3 regions of the Streptomyces sp. DG2A-72 genome follow, and region 3 is predicted to be linked to each of the others. Evidence: riboswitches for the same ligand, from Rfam matches in the RefSeq annotation. Region 3 holds a riboswitch; each other region holds the start of a gene.

What was found. A riboswitch is a leader RNA that binds a small molecule or an ion and turns the genes downstream of it on or off. The one in region 3 is predicted to bind cyclic di-AMP.
Region 1: linked by a shared signal. The riboswitch ahead of QQY66_RS43515 (LysM peptidoglycan-binding domain-containing M23 family metallopeptidase) and the one ahead of QQY66_RS37785 (M23 family metallopeptidase) in region 3 are both predicted to bind cyclic di-AMP.
Region 2: linked by a shared signal. The riboswitch ahead of QQY66_RS29050 (transglycosylase SLT domain-containing protein) and the one ahead of QQY66_RS37785 (M23 family metallopeptidase) in region 3 are both predicted to bind cyclic di-AMP.

What each region holds. Positions count from the first base shown of each region.
Region 1 covers NZ_JASTLC010000001.1:9,169,196-9,174,367, forward strand. Annotated here, with positions in the region: gene QQY66_RS43510 (alpha-galactosidase) at 1-1,812, shown strand, start outside; cyclic di-AMP (ydaO/yuaA leader) riboswitch at 2,108-2,272, shown strand; gene QQY66_RS43515 (LysM peptidoglycan-binding domain-containing M23 family metallopeptidase) at 2,277-3,242, shown strand; partial or broken gene QQY66_RS43520 (branched-chain amino acid transporter permease) at 3,331-3,659, opposite strand; gene QQY66_RS43525 (AzlC family ABC transporter permease) at 3,652-4,191, opposite strand; gene QQY66_RS43530 (hypothetical protein) at 4,175-4,414, shown strand; gene QQY66_RS43535 (SGNH/GDSL hydrolase family protein) at 4,554-5,172, shown strand, end outside.
Region 2 covers NZ_JASTLC010000001.1:6,080,175-6,085,346, forward strand. Annotated here, with positions in the region: gene QQY66_RS29035 (M56 family metallopeptidase) at 1-111, opposite strand, end outside; gene fahA (fumarylacetoacetase) at 283-1,497, opposite strand; gene QQY66_RS29045 (HAD family hydrolase) at 1,796-2,608, shown strand; gene QQY66_RS29050 (transglycosylase SLT domain-containing protein) at 2,612-3,094, opposite strand; cyclic di-AMP (ydaO/yuaA leader) riboswitch at 3,098-3,260, opposite strand; gene QQY66_RS29055 (CocE/NonD family hydrolase) at 3,540-5,172, opposite strand, start outside.
Region 3 covers NZ_JASTLC010000001.1:7,951,184-7,956,355, reverse strand. Annotated here, with positions in the region: gene QQY66_RS37790 (GntR family transcriptional regulator) at 23-718, opposite strand; gene QQY66_RS37785 (M23 family metallopeptidase) at 920-1,678, opposite strand; cyclic di-AMP (ydaO/yuaA leader) riboswitch at 1,692-1,858, opposite strand; gene QQY66_RS37780 (pitrilysin family protein) at 2,072-3,460, opposite strand; gene QQY66_RS37775 (pitrilysin family protein) at 3,457-4,842, opposite strand; gene QQY66_RS37770 (DNA topoisomerase (ATP-hydrolyzing) subunit A) at 5,164-5,172, shown strand, end outside.

The sequences.
Region 1 (5,172 bases), 1.2 Mb from region 3:
GAGCGGCGCGGCACCGAGTGGCGTTTCGAGGCGTACGGGTCCGAGGACGACGCGCTGCGGCTGCGATTCCGCGACGGCGGCCTGGCCGTCACGCTGCACTACCGGATGCGCGACGACGTCGTGGAGCGCTGGGTGACCCTCGGCAACGAAGGGCCGGAGGTCGAGCTGCTGCGGGCCGACTCCGCGACCTGGACCCTGCCGGACCGCGACGGCTGGCGGCTCTCCCAGTTGCACGGCCGCTGGGCCGCGGAGTCCCGGCTCGTGCGCTCCGACCTCACCTACGGTGAGAAGGTCATCGGCAGCCGCCGCGGACATACCGGACACCAGCACCTGCCCTGGGTCGCGCTGGACACTGATGCGACCGAGGAGCGCGGCGAGGTCTACGGCTGCGCGCTCGGCTGGTCCGGGTCCTGGCGGATCGCCGTGGCCCAACTCGCCGACGCGCGCGTGCAGATCACCGGCGGCGCCGGACACGACGACTCGGGCCTGCTGCGACTGGCGGCGGGCGAGTCGTTCACGACGCCCGTCTTCGCCGGACTGTGGAGCGACGGCGGCTACGGCGGGGCGAGCCGCGCTTGGCACGCGTACCAGCGGACGTATGTCATTCCGGACGCGGGCGAGGACCGGCCGGTGCTCTTCAACTCCTGGGAGGCCACCGAGTTCGAGATCTCCGAGGAGCAGCAGCGGGCGCTGGCGCGGCGGGCCGCGGACATGGGCGTGGAGCTGTTCGTGGTCGACGACGGCTGGTTCGGGGCACGGACCAGCGACCGGGCCGGGCTCGGCGACTGGACACCCAACCCCGACCGCTTCCCCGGCGGGCTCAAGCCGCTCGCGGACCACGTGCACGGCCTCGGTATGCAGTTCGGTATCTGGGTCGAGCCCGAAATGGTCAATCCGGACAGCGACCTGTATCGCGCCCACCCCGAATGGGTGCAGCACCAAACCGGGCGCAAGCGGACGGAATTCCGCAATCAGCTCGTACTGAACCTCGCCCGCGACGACGTTCAGGAGTACCTCTGGGAGCAGCTCGACACGCTCCTCTCCAGCGCCCCGATCGACTATGTGAAGTGGGACTTCAATCGCTGCTTCACCGATGCGGGCTGGCCGGGAGAGGCGTATCCGCAGCGGTTGTGGGTCGACCATGTGCGTGCGCTGTACGGGCTGTTGGACCGGCTGCGGGACGCGCACCCCGGAGTCGCCTTCGAGTCCTGCTCGGGCGGCGGCGGCCGGATCGACCTCGGGGTCATGAGCCGTACGGATCAGGTGTGGACCTCGGACAACACCGACCCGCTCGACCGGCTCGCCATCCAGCACGGCTTCAGCCAGATCCACCCGGCACGGGTCATGGCCGCGTGGGTCACCGACAGCCCCAACGTCCAGCTCAACGGCCGGGTCAGCTCGCTGCGCTTCCGGTTCGTGAGCGCCATGGCCGGGGTGCTCGGGGTCGGCGGTGACCTCACCGAGTGGACGGACGACGAGCTGGCCGAGGCCCGGAAGTGGGTGGGTCTGTACAAGGAGATCCGGCCCCTGGTGCAGCGCGGCGACCTGTATCGGCTGCGGCCCCCGCAGGGCGGGCTGAGTGCGGTGCAGTACGTGCTCGGCGACGAGACCGTCGTCCTCGCCTGGCTCGAGGCGCAGCGTTACGGCGAGCCCGTTCCGGCGCTGCGACTGCGCGGCCTCGACCCGACAGCGTCGTATGAATGCCGCGAAACGGGCGAAGTTCACCGGGGTGCGGTCCTGCTGCATCACGGATTGCGCACAGGGCTACGCGGTGACCTCGATGCGGCAGTTCTCCGGCTGCGTCGCATCTGAGCGATCTGTCCGAATTAGGATCTTCATTCCAACTCGCTCTGGGATAAAGCCTCCTGGGGGGAGCTGCGTGAGCAGCGTCATATTCGTGACCGAGCGTTGTCCGCCATGTTCACGTAATTCACGTGTTTTTCCAGGGGATTGAATCCGTCGGCGGGGGTGGAATTCACGGAGGGTGACTGGGTTTTCTCACAAGGGATCAAGAGAAACGCACAGCCATGGAACCTCTTGCTTGTCCCTTTGCGTCTTGGTCGCTTACGTTCGCCACCAATCCGGACGGACGCCCAATCCTGCCGCCGCCCGGAGACCGCTCAACTCACCCGTGAACGGCAGGAGCGGGGGACCCACAGGTACAACCGCCTGTTCCGGTCTCCGGAACGGCTAGGGGTTAAGCCGCCACCGCGCGGCCGGACATCTCCAGTCCGCACCCGACAGCTCACCTCGTAGGCGCCGGAGAGGAATTCGCCATGCCCGCGAAGGGTAAGCACCGCCGTCCCAAGAGCCAGCGCTTCACCCGCTCGATCGTCGTCGCCGGAACCGGTGGCGCCGCGCTCGCCCTGCCGCTCCTGGGGGCCACCGGAGCGCATGCCGCTCCCGCCAAGTCGGTTTCGGAAAAGGCCGTTCAGTCGGTTCCGAAGACCGAAAAGAAGGCCGCCGAGAAGACCGCCGCCGCGAAGAGTTCGGGTGTGCGGACCTATTCGGTGCGGGCCGGTGACTACCTTTCGAAGATCGCCGACGAGCAGAATGTCAGCGGTGGCTGGCAGAAGCTCTACGCGGACAACCGTGAGGCCGTCGGCTCGGACCCGTCGATGATCCACCCCGGCCTGAAGCTCTCGATCGGCAAGAAGGCCGCGACCGGTTCTTCCAAGCCGTCGTCCTCTTCGTCGGATTCGTCTCCTTCATCCTCTTCTTCGAAGAAGTCGTCCGGGTCTTCTGATTCATCTGGTTCGTCTGCTTCGGGTTCGTCGAAGTCGTCCTCGAACACGGCGACCACCCAGTCCTCCGACACCACGAGTACGGCCGGCGGCTTCACCCTCCCTGTGGCCGGTGCCAGGGTCGGTACCCCGTACCGCATGTCGGGCAGCATGTGGTCCAGTGGCTACCACACCGGCGTCGACTTCGTCGTCCCGACCGGCACCTCGCTCAAGTCCGTGGGTGCGGGCACGGTCGTCTCCGCGGGCTGGGGCGGCGCGTACGGCAACCAGGTCGTTGTCAAGCTGGCCGACGGCTACTACGCGCAGTACGCCCACCTGTCCTCGCTCTCCGTCTCCAACGGACAGACCGTGACCGAGGGCCAGCAGATAGGCCTCTCCGGCGCGACCGGCAACGTGACCGGCCCGCACCTGCACTTCGAGATCCGCACCACCCCGGACTACGGCTCGGACGTCGACCCCGTCGCCTACCTCCGCTCGAAGGGTGTCTCCGTCAGCTGACACCCGGCGCCTGAAGCGTCCCCCACGCCACCGAAGGCCGGACCCCGATCCCCGGGTCCGGCCTTCGGTGTTGGCTGTGCGGACCCCCTCAGTGCGCGAAGACCGTACTGGCCAGGACCACTGGACAGCGGTGCCGCCGAGGATGCTCAGCAGGGCGTTGCGACACCACTGGTGCAGGCCGACGGTGACGGCCAGGGCTGCCGACGGGGGGATCGCGCGCGTGTCGGTGAGGGGCACCTCGCGCAGGCAGTGGACGACCAGGATCACCATGACGCCGGCGGGCATACGGGCGCTGAGGTACTGGACGGTCGTACTGGCGCGCAGCGGGGCGAGGGCGGCGAAGGGGAGGGTGCGCAGGGCTCGGGTGACGGCGGCGGTGACGAGGACGGCGGCTATGGCGTAGGGGGTGTCAGGCATGGCGTGCCCTCTTGCCGGTCGTGCAGCGGCGGGCCGGCAGTTCTGCGGTGAACAGGGCGAAGGCGGCGAGGAGCAGTTGGCCCGGGAAGAGGAGCCGCGCGGCCACGGCGCTGAGGAGGGCGAGCGCCGGCGTGGGCAGGTCGTCGCGCAGCTCCCGGAGAGCATCGAGGGCGAGCACGGTGAACAGGGTGGTCAGAGCGAAGTCCAGGCCGGTGACCCCCTCCGGGAAGAGGGAGCCGAGCAGGGCTCGGGCGGTTGCGCTTCCGGCCCAGTACAGGTGCATGAGGAACTGCAGCCACAGGATGCGCCGGCCGGCCCAGGACCGGGCCTCCTCCCCGGCGGTCAGGGCGTACGTCTCGTCGCTGAGTGCGAAGGTGCCGTACGCGGTGCAGGGGGAGGAGAGCGCGTAGAAGACGTGCCGGACGTTCACCATGAAGGCCGTCGTGGCGATGGACGCCAGGGGAGCGGCCGCGGTGGCCAGGCCGATCAGCAGGAACTCGAACGATCCGCCGTAGATGAGCGCCGCGGACATCGACCCCGAGGCGCTGAGGCGCGGGCTGGAAGTGCTCATCGACATCGAGACCTACGCCCGGGACCGCAAGATGTTCGAGGAGTTCGAGTCCACCGTGGCCGTCGCCGACCACGCCGACCAGGCCGCCTACGAAGCCTTCGTCACCGACAAACTCGGCGACCTGCCTGCCGTGCTGCGCCTCGAATCACATCTCACCATGAAGAAGATCAAGGCTGACGGCTGAGCATATTCCTGAGTTGGCGAACACTTTAGGAGTGGCTTATCTCACCGTCCGTCAACCCCTTCCTACGGTCGCGTAGCTCACATCCGAAGGTGAATCATGGGCCGACGTGGCAGACGATTCGAAGAATGACATCAGATCAGTGATCGGGTCGTACGTGGCGGTGGGGGACAGCTTCACCGAGGGCGTCGGCGACCCCGGCCCTGACGGGGCGTTCGTCGGCTGGGCCGACCGATTCGCGGTACTGCTCGCGGACCGGAGGCCGGAGGGCGACTTCGAGTACACCAACCTTGCCGTGCGCGGCAAACTCCTCGACCAGATCGTGGCCGAGCAACTCCCGCGGGCCGTCGAACTCGCCCCGGACCTGGTCTCGTTCTGCGCGGGCGGCAATGACATCATCCGGCCCGGAACCGACCCCGACGAGGTCGCCGAGCGCTTCGAGCGGGCGATCGTCCGGCTCACCTCGGCCGTCGGGACCGTCATGGTGACGACCGGCTTCGACACCCGGGGCGTCCCGGTGCTGAAGCATCTGCGCGGCAAGATCGCCACCTACAACGGACACGTCCGGGCCGTCGCCGACCGGTACGGCTGCCCGGTACTCGACCTGTGGTCCCTGAAGACCGTTCAGGACCGGCGGGCCTGGGACGGCGACCGGCTCCACCTCTCGGCCGAGGGGCACACGCGCGTGGCGCTGCGCGCGGGCCAGGTCCTCGGGCTTGAGGTCCCGGCCGACCCCGAGCAGCCCTGGCCCCCGCTGCCGC
Region 2 (5,172 bases), 1.9 Mb from region 3:
CAGCCCGACCACGGGTTCCCGCTCCGGCCACACCGCCCCGGTCAGCGCACGCGGGACCGGCACGGCGGCCGTGAGGGCGACGACGCTCAGCAGGAGCAGGCAGACGGTCATGCCAGGGTCTCCGGATCCTGGTCGGGAAGGCTGCGCTTCGGGAGGGGGTGCGGCTACTGGGCATCCCGCCCGCCGTAAGTATGACGGCGTTGGACGCCCGAGTCATGGCACAAGCACCACCCGATCCCCGCGCCTGCCCCCTCCGGCCCCCCCCCGCGTCAGCTCTCCGCCTCAGCTCCCCGCCACAACCCGCCCCACAACCTCCCCCAACCCGACCCGCACCCCGTCCGCCCCCGGCGCCCAAGCCGACAGCGTCACCACGTCCCCGTCCTCCAGGAACGTCCGCTTGCCGTCGGGGAGTTCCAGGGCGTCGCGGCCGTTCCAGGTCAGTTCCAGGAGGGAGCCGCGTTCGTGTTCGGCCGGGCCGCTGACCGTGCCGGAGCCGTAGAGGTCGCCGGTGCGCAGGGAGGCGCCGTTGACGGTCATGTGGGCCAGTTGCTGGGCGGCGGTCCAGTACATGGTGGAGAAGGGGGGCTCGGAGACCACATGGCCGTTGACGGCGACCGAGATGCGCAGGTCGTAGCCACCAGGCTCCTCCTGCGCATCGTCCAGATAGGGCAGCAACGCATGTGTCCGCTCCGGCGGCGCCACCCGCGCCTCCTCCAGCGCGTCCAGCGGCGTGATCCACGCCGACACCGACGTGGCGAAGGACTTGCCGAGGAACGGGCCGAGGGGGACGTACTCCCAGGCCTGGATGTCGCGTGCGGACCAGTCGTTGAGGAGGCAGAGGCCGAAGACGTGGTCCCGGAAGTCACCGAGCCCCACCGGTCGGCCCATCGGCGACGGCGTGCCCACCACGAAACCGACCTCCGCCTCGATGTCCAGGCGGACGGAAGGGCCGAAGACGGGCGCCGGATCGGCGGGGGACTTGCGCTGCCCGGACGGTCGTACGACATCCGTGCCCGACACGACCACCGTGCCGGAGCGGCCGTGGTAACCGATCGGCAGATGCTTCCAGTTGGGGGTCAGGGAGTCGGGGGCGTCGGGGCGGAAGATACGGCCGACGTTCCGGGCGTGGTTCTCGGAGGCGTAGAAGTCGACGTAGTCCGCGACCTCGAAGGGGAGGTGCAGGGTCACCGAGGACAGGGGGTGGAACATCGGCTCGACGGTCTCCCGGTGGGACGGCACCGTCAGCCACGCCGTCAGCGCGCGCCGTACGTCCGACCAGGTGGTGCGGCCCGCGGCGAGCAGCGGGTTGAGGGTGGGCCGGGCGAGCAGGGGGGCGTACGGGGAGCCGAGCGCGTGCGCCGCCGCGCCCGCGTCGAGGACGTGGTCGCCGAGCCGGACCCCGACCCTCCGCTCCGTGGTAACGGCGGGGGAGAAGACACCGTACGGAAGGTTGTGCGGGCCGAAGGGGTCGCCCTCGGGGACATCGAAGGGGGGCATGGGTGCTGCCTCGCTCTCGTGCGGTCCGTATGCCAGGTGTGTCATGTGGTCGCGGCACACGTTACGGGGGCGAGGCCTGCTGCGGCAGCCGCAGGTCAGCGACGTCACCGAAGCCGTTCCGGACGGCGGCGGTGGCCTGCTGGAGGTGCCTTCGGGAAGGAGACGTCACGGCGTCACGGTGTCAGCCGGTCCAGGGGCGTCCCGAGGGAGTGAAACGGGGGCGCTCCGGCCCAAGTCGCCGTAGGAGGCGTCCTGTTCGCGTCGAGTCGGTGGGGCTTTCTGTCCGTATTCTCTGATCATGGCCGCACCCATCGCATATTCACTCATCGCCACTGACCTGGACGGCACCCTGCTCCGGGGCGACGACACGCTCTCCGACCGGTCGCTCGCCGCGCTTGCGCAGGTGACGGCGTTCGGCGCCCGGCACTTGGTGGTGACGGGGCGGCCGGCCCCGAGGGTGCGGCCGTTGCTCGACATCCTCGGCTGCGGGGGGCTCGCGGTGTGCGGACAGGGCGCGCAGGTGTACGACGCCGGCGCGGACCGTCTGCTGTGGTCCGTCACGCTGGACCGGGAGCTGGCCGAGACCGCGCTCGGCAAGATCGAGGCGGAGATCGGGCAGGTGTACGCCGCCGTCGACCAGGATGGCGTCGACGGGCTCACACTCATCGAACCGGGGTACCTGATGCCCCACCCGACCCTGCCCGCCGTACGCGTGGGGCGCCGCGACGACCTGTGGTGCGCGCCCATCAGCAAGGTGCTGCTGCGTCATCCTGCCCTGTCCGACGACGAGTTGGCGGCGACGGCGCGCGCCGTGGTGGGTTCACTCGCGACGGTCACCATGTCGGGGCCCGGGACCGTCGAACTCCAGCCATGCGGGGTGACCAAGGCGACCGGGCTCGCGCTGGCCGCCGAGCATCTGGGACTGGGACCTGGGCAGACCGTCGCCTTCGGGGACATGCCCAACGACATCCCCATGTTCGACTGGGCGGCGCACGGCGTCGCCATGGCCAACGCCCATCCCGAACTCAAGGCGGTGGCCGACGAGATCACCCTCTCGAACGAGGACGACGGCATCGCCGTCGTCCTCGAACGTCTCTACCCGACGGGGTAGTTCTCAGTACGCGCCGAAGACGTTGTCGATCGAGCCGTACCGCTGGAACGCGTAGTTGCAGGCGGCGGTGATGTTCGCGACCGGGTCGTACGGGTTGAACGCGGTGCCGGCCACGTGGTACGCCTCGAAGGTCGGGTCGATGACCTGGAGGAGGCCCTTCGACGGGGTGCCCGCGGCGGCGTTGGAGTCCCAGTTGTTGATGGCGGCCGGGTTGCCCGAGGACTCCCGCATGATGTTGCGGTAGATGCCGTCGTACGACCCGGGGATGCCGTTCTGCGCCATCACCTGGAGGGACGCCCGGATCCAGCCGTCGAGGGTGTCGGCGTAGCCCAGCGAGGTGGCGGTGGCGACGGTCGGGGTGGCCGCCGAGGCGCTGGTCGCGCCGATGACCGGCAGCGCGAGGACGGCGACGCCGGTGCCGGCGACGGCGACGGCGCGGGTGATGCGAGCGGTTCTGGTACGACGGTGCTTACCGGCTGCAGCCATGGCGAAGTTCCTCTCCGGCGCCTGCGAGGTGAGCTGTCGGGTTCGGGCTGGGAGGTGCCCGGCCACACCCTGACGGACATGGCTTCACCCCGAGCCGTCCCGGCGCGGCGTCCGGTCCGGCGGCTTACCTGGGTCCCCCGCTCCTGCCGTGCGGTGAGTTGGTCAATGGGTCGCTCGGGCGGCGGCAGGATTCGGCGTCCGCCCGACAGGCCGGGAACGTATGCGAGAGCACATGTCCGAAACAAGCATCGGATTCACACATCGCACCTATTGACCTTGGTGTGGGGCGAATGTGCTGCTTGATCCTTTGCGGTTGCCAAGCTCAACTGGCCATGGCGGAAGGCGGATCGGCGGATGCCTGTGTGTTTTCTGTGCAGGCCGGGACGTGAGTCAAGTCACGTGCGTTCGAAAGAATGGCAAAACGGGCAATCGGGCCAAGAGGGTTTTATCGACCGGCCGTTCGCGGGATGCGCTTCTCCCAGGTCCGATGGAAGATGACTTGGTCGCCCTCCGTGCAGATCACCTCGTCGGAGGCGGTGAAGTGGTCCCCGTCACAGCCGATCTCCGAGCGGCTGCGGACCGTGGTGTTCCAGCCCTGTTCCGGGCGGTGCAGCCGGATCGACCAGTCGGAGCGGGCGCGGGCCGACAGTGGGTCCGTCTCGTCGATCGTGTACGTCTCCAGCGCGTCCTCGGTGCACTCCAGTCCGTCGGGGTACACGCGTGTGCCGCCGTACCGCGGGTCGACCTCAAGGCGCCACGCGCCCCGCGCGACGTCCCGCACCACCAGGCGCTCGGGGTGCGGCTCGTCGAGCGTGGCGGGGAAGTTGACGCCCAGCGGCTCGGCCTGCTCGGGCTCCTCGAAACGGATATTTCGGTCAAATTCCCGCTTTCGTACGGGCAGTTCGAGGAAGCTGCCCGCCGGGTCCAGGGTGAAGCCCGCCGCCGAGTCGGGCTGTGGCCAGATCCACGGCCAGTACGCGGAGGAGACGGCGAGCCGGATGCGGTGGCCGGGCGGGAAGGCGTGGCCGATGGCATTCAGCTCGATGGTCACCTCTTCGGTGGTGCCCGGCACCCACGGCACGGTTCGGTCGCGGCCCTGTCGTGCCGAGAGGTTCAGCGCTCCGCGCGTGACCAGGGTCGACGAGCCGTCCGGCGCCATGTCACATACCCTCGCCACGACCTGCCCCCGCGGCGCCTCCGCGGTCACCCGCAGCCCCACCCGCGCCCGCCCCAGTACCCACGTCTCCTCGGCCACCGCGAACTCGAAGCACACCGACCGCGCGTCCTCCTCCCGCTGGTCCGGCGGCAGGTCGGCATCGTTGCCGATGGGGAGGAAACGGCCGGCGTCCACCCCGGTGTGCATCGGCGACCGTACGAGGACGGGGGCGCCCTGACAGGCGTACGTCACCGTCGTCACGTTCGGGGAGGGCCACGCGGGCTCGCCGACCCAGCGGCCGGGCAGGGTGCCGTAGGCCGTGGCGGGGCGGTGGGAGTCGGTGACGTAGGCACGCAACAGGGTCTCGGGGAGCGCGCCCTTGCCCTTCAGCCAGTGGTCCCACCAGCGCAGCGTCTCCTGGAGGAACCCGATCGCCGGGCCGGGCGGCAGGTCGCGGTCGGGGTACTGGTGCGACCAGGGGCCGATCAGTCCTCGTACGCGATCGGACGGAAGGTGCTCGACGAGCCGCAGCACGCTGTCCCGGTACGGGTCGTGCCAGCCGCCCACCGCGAGGACGGCCGCCTTGATCGCGCCGTAGTCCTCGCAGACGCTGCCATGGCGCCAGTACCGGTCCCGGGTCTGGTGGGCGAGCCAGGTGTGGACGAGGGGCTGGACGGCCTCCATGCGCTCGACCCACATCTCGCGCCAGGCCTCGCCGACGTACCGCGGATCGGGCGGCCGGGAGGCGAAGGCGAGCATGGTGGCGGCCCGGGCGTGCATGTCCGCGAGGACGGAACCTCCCATGTAGTGCACGTCGTTGTCATAGCGATCGTCCGTCGAGCAGACAGTCACGATCGCCTTGAGCGGCTCGGGCGCGAGGGCCGCGATCTGGAGGGAGTTGAAGCCGCCCCAGGAGATGCCG
Region 3 (5,172 bases):
CTCTTTGTATACGGCTCTTGTGTTAATGCCGCAGGCTCGTCATGTTTACGGCATGTTGCGAGTTCCTCACACGCTCCGTGCGCTCTCCCGGGACGGCGAATCGCAGCCGGTGCACGACCGTCGAGCGCTCCGTGTGCTGCGCCGTGACCGCCCGCGCGCGCTCGCCGTCACCGCGCGCCACCGCGTCGACGATCGCGCCGTGCTCCGCCCAGGACTCCACGGGGTTGGCCGGCGCCTCCACGGCGTACATCCAGGCGATCTTGTGCCGCAGCTGGGTCAGCATCGAGGTCAGCGCGGGGCTGCCGGAGGCCTGGGCGAGCGTCTCGTGGAACCAGCCGCCCAGGGAGCGCAGATCCTCGCTGTTGCCCCTCCTGGCCCGCTCCTGACCCAGCCTGACCAGGCCGCGCAGCACCTTCAGATGCGCCTCGGTGCGCCGCTGGGCGGCCCGGGAGGCGCCGAGCGGCTCCAGGAGCATGCGCATCTCCAGCAGGTCCGCGGCCTCCTGCTCGGTCGGTTCCGCGACGCACGCGCCCGCGTGCCGCCGGGTCACCACGAATCCCTCGGCCTCCAGCGTGCGCAGGGCCTCACGGACGGGGACGCGCGAGACGCCGTAGCGGCGCGCCAGGAGTTCCTCGGTGAGCCGGCTGCCGCGCTCGTAGACACCGGCGACGATGTCGTCCCGGATCGCCGTGCATACCGAGTGCGCCGGAATACGCATGACCGACCTCCGCTTTAATCCCCGTGAAACGTCGACGATTGACGCGTGTTCAGTGACTCTATGGCAATGAGCCGGAATTTCCGATGGCGGACCGGAATCCATGGATATTTTTTGGACAGCCGGGGGTATGAAAGGCCGAAAGCCCCGGCTCGGGGAGCCGGGGCCTGGGGAGGCGGAGCCTGGGGGCTCAGACGTCTGTCGTCAGACGTTCACGCCGTGCGAGCGCAGGTAGGCGACGGGGTCGATGTCGGAGCCGTACTCCGCGGTCGTACGGGCCTCGAAGTGCAGATGCGCCCCGGTGACGTTGCCGGTCGCGCCGGAGAGGCCTATCTGCTGGCCCGGGGTGACGCTCTGGCCCACCGAGACGCCGATGGACGACAGGTGGCCGTACTGGGTGTACGTGCCGTCGTTCATCTTGATCACGACCTGGTTGCCGTACGAGCCCTCCCAGCCCGCCTCGACGACGGTGCCGCGGCCGACCGCGTGGACGGAGGTGCCGCTGGCGGCGTGGAAGTCGACGCCGGTGTGGCTGCCGGAGGACCACAGGGAGCCGCCGGCGCCATAGCCGGTGGAGACGTACGAGCCGGTGATCGGCAGGACGTAGCTGTTGAGGCGCTTGCGCTCGGCCTCGCGAGCGGCGCGCTCCTTGGCCTCGCGGGCCTTCTGCGCCCGCTCCGCCGCGGCCTTCTTCTTGGCCTCGGCGGCCTTCTTCGCGGCGGCGGCTTCTTCGGCGGCCTGCTGCTGGGCGGCGGCCTGCTCTGCGATCTGGTCGGCGGCGGCGCTGCTGAGGACCGGGATCAGGCCGGTCGTCTCGGCCGCCGGCTCGGCGGCGAGTGCGGGGGCGGCCAGGGTGCCGATGACGCCGGTGGTGGTGAGGGCCGCGACGCCCGCCGCGCGAGCGGTGGTGCGCTGGATACGGCTGGGACGGCGGTGCTTCCCGGTGGCGCGGGTGAACGCCATGTAGTGGCTGGTCCTTTCCTTCCTTCTCGCCTACCGGGTTAGCTGACGGGTTCGGAGCAGGAAGGTCTCCTACGGACCCCCTCGCGGCACGCGCGGGCGTCCGATTCACCCCAGGGACTGCACATGTGGGTCCCCGGCTCCCCTGGCTCGCGCCGTCTGGGGACTCGGCGATGACTGTCCGGTGCCGCGGGTGCGGCGCAGTGCCTGACGGACAGCCCGGAAGACGCTAAACGGGACATCTTTCAATCCCCAAACGGATCACGGCTTTTGTAGCGCATGCCACAGGCCAGACAGGCAACCTCTCCCGTAATTCGGACATAAGGGAGCCCCGGTGACGCTTCCGTCACCGGGGCTCCCCGCGCGCGTAACCCGAGGGTTCGCCTCTCCGCGGCCCTACTCGGCGGACACGACGGTGACTTGACCGATGCCGAGGGCCTCCACCGGCTCCTTGATCTGCGCCGCGTCGCCCACGAGCACCGTCACCAGACGGTCCACCGGGAAGGCGCGTACGGCAGCCGCGGTGGCCTCGACGGTGCCGGTCGCGGCGAGCTCCTGGTACAGCGTGGCCTGGTAGTCGTCCGGCAGGTACTGCTCCACCTGGTCGGCCAGCGTGCTGGCGACGGCCGCGGCGGTCTCGTACTTCAGCGGCGCCACACCGACCAGGTTCTGCACGGCGACATCGCGCTCGGCGTCGGTGAGCCCGTCGGCGGCGAGTGTCCGCAGCACCGTCCACAGGTCCTGCAGGGCGGGACCGGTGTTCGGGGTGTCGACGGAGCCGCTGATGGCGAGCATCCCGGCGCCCGAGCCGTCCGGGGCGGACCTGAGGACCTGCCCGAACGCCCGCACTCCGTAGGTGTAGCCCTTCTCCTCGCGCAGGACGCGGTCCAGCCGCGAGGTGAGGGTGCCGCCGAGGCAGTACGTGCCGAGCACCTGGGCGGGCCACACGCGGTCGTGCCGGTCGACACCGACGCGGCCGATGAGCAGCTGCGTCTGGACGGCACCGGGGCGGTCCACGATGACGACGCGGCCGGTGTCGTCGGCGCTCACCGGCGGCACCGGGCGCGGCTGCGCGGGTGAGCCGGTCCAGGCGCCGATCGTCTCGCCGAGCAGCGCGTCCAGGTCGATGCCGGTGAGGTCGCCGACGACCACGGCGGTGGCCGTGGCGGGACGCACGTGCTTCTCGTAGAAGGCACGGACGGCCGCGGAGTCGATGTTCTCGACCGTGTCCTCGGTGCCCTGGCGCGGACGCGACATGCGCGAGTCCGCCGGGAACAGCTCCTTGGACAGCTCCTTGGCGGCCCGGCGGGAGGGGTTGGCCAGCTCGTGCGGGATCTCGTCGAGGCGGTTGCGGACGAGCCGTTCGACCTCGCTGTCCGCGAAGGCGGGCGCCCTGAGGGCGTCGGCGAGCAGGCCGAGCGCCTTGGACAGCCGCGAGGCCGGGACCTCCAGGCTGAGCCGGACGCCGGGGTGGTCGGCGTGCGAGTCGAGGGTGGCTCCGCAGCGCTCCAGCTCGGCGGCGAACTCCTCTGCGGAGTACTTGTCGGTGCCCTCGGAGAAGGCCCGCGCCATGATCGTGGCGACACCGTCGAGGCCGGCCGGTTCGGCCTCCAGCGGTGCGTCCAGGAGCACCTCCACGGCGACGACCTGCTGGCCGGGGCGGTGGCAGCGCAGGACCGTGACGCCGTTGTCGAGGGTCCCGCGCGTGGGGGCCGGAAACGCCCACGGCCTGGCCTCGCCGGCCCGGGGCTCGGGGTGGAATTCCATAGCGGCGAGCTCGGTCACTTGGCCGCCTCCTCGTTCTCGTCGGTGGCTTCCACGGTCGCCGCGGACTCCAGGTCTTCGGTGGGTTCCTCGACGGTCTCCGTGGGGACGGTCGGCTCGTACACGAGCACCGCGCGGTTGTCGGGCCGCAGGCGCGCCTTGGCAACCTCCTGGACCTCTTCGGCGGTCACCTCGAGCACCCGCCCGACGGCGGTGAGGGCGAGCTGCGGGTCGCCGAACAGGACGGCGTACCGGCACAGTTCGTCGGCGCGGCCCGCGACCGTGCCGAGCCGGTCCAGCCACTCGCGCTCCAACTGGGCCTGGGCACGCTCCATTTCCTCGGCCGTGGGGCCCTCCGCGGCGAACCGGGCGAGCTCCTCGTCGATGGCGGCCTCGATGACCGGCACCTCGACGTCACCGGACGTCTTCACGTCCAGCCACCCCAGGGAGGGCGCGCCGGCCAGCCGCAGCAGGCCGAATCCGGCGGCGACGGCCGTACGGTCGCGTCGTACGAGCCGGTTGTAGAGGCGGGAGGACTCACCGCCGCCGAGGACGGTGAGCGCGAGGTCGGCCGCGTCGCACGCGCGCGTGCCGTCGTGCGGCAGGCGGTAGGCGGCCATCAACGCGCGCGCGGGGACCTCTTCCTCGACGATCTCGCGCAGCTGCTCGCCGATGATCTCCGGCAGTTGGCCGTCGCGCGGGGCGGGCTTGCCGTCGTGCGCGGGGATGGAGCCGAAGTACTTCTCGATCCAGGCGAGCGTCTGCTCGGAGTCGATGTCGCCGACCACGGAGAGCACCGCGTTGTTGGGCGCGTAGTACGTCCGGAAGAACGCGCGGGCGTCGTCCAGGGTCGCCGCGTCCAGGTCGGCCATCGAGCCGATCGGGGTGTGGTGGTAGGGGTGGCCCTCCGGGTAGGCGAGGGCCGTCAGCTTCTCGAAAGCCGTGCCGTAGGGGACGTTGTCGTAGCGCTGCCGGCGCTCGTTCTTCACGACGTCGCGCTGGTTCTCCATGGACTCGTCGTCGAGGGCGGCGAGCAGGGAGCCCATGCGGTCGGCCTCCAGCCAGAGGGCGAGTTCCAGCTGGTGGGTGGGCATGGTCTCGAAGTAGTTGGTGCGCTCGAAGCTGGTGGTGCCGTTCAGCGAGCCGCCGGCGCCCTGCACCTTCTCGAAGTGGCCGTTGCCCTTCACCTGGCCCGAGCCCTGGAACATCAGATGCTCGAAAAGGTGAGCCAGGCCGGTACGGCCCTTGACTTCGTGGCGCGAGCCGACGTCGTACCAGAGGCACACCGCCGCAACCGGGGTCAGGTGGTCCTCGGAGAGCACCACGCGCAGGCCGTTGGCCAGGCGGTGCTCGGTCGCTGTCAGGCCCCCGGTGCCTGCCTGGTCTGTGGCCGTGTGACCCATGGGCATGTACGTCCCTTCGATCGCGGAAACACTCGTCGTAACTGCGGATATCCCGCCGGTCCTGCCACTGTATGCAAGCGTGCGGAGCGTCGGCGAAGTTCCCGCCCGACGTACGCCCAGAGCGAGATCGCGTAGCCTGCGGGCGTGCTGTCCCGCCTGAGGCGGGCGGCACCTGTGAACGCCGGGCGGGACGGCCGACGCCGGGTCCTGGTCCGCGTTGTCAGTGCAGCGGTCCACAATGGTCCGCGTCAGATTCATTCAACGCTTCAGCAAGAGCGCGCCCGTGGGCGAGCGACCAGTAGACAGAGGAGCCAGGCAGCGATGGCCCGC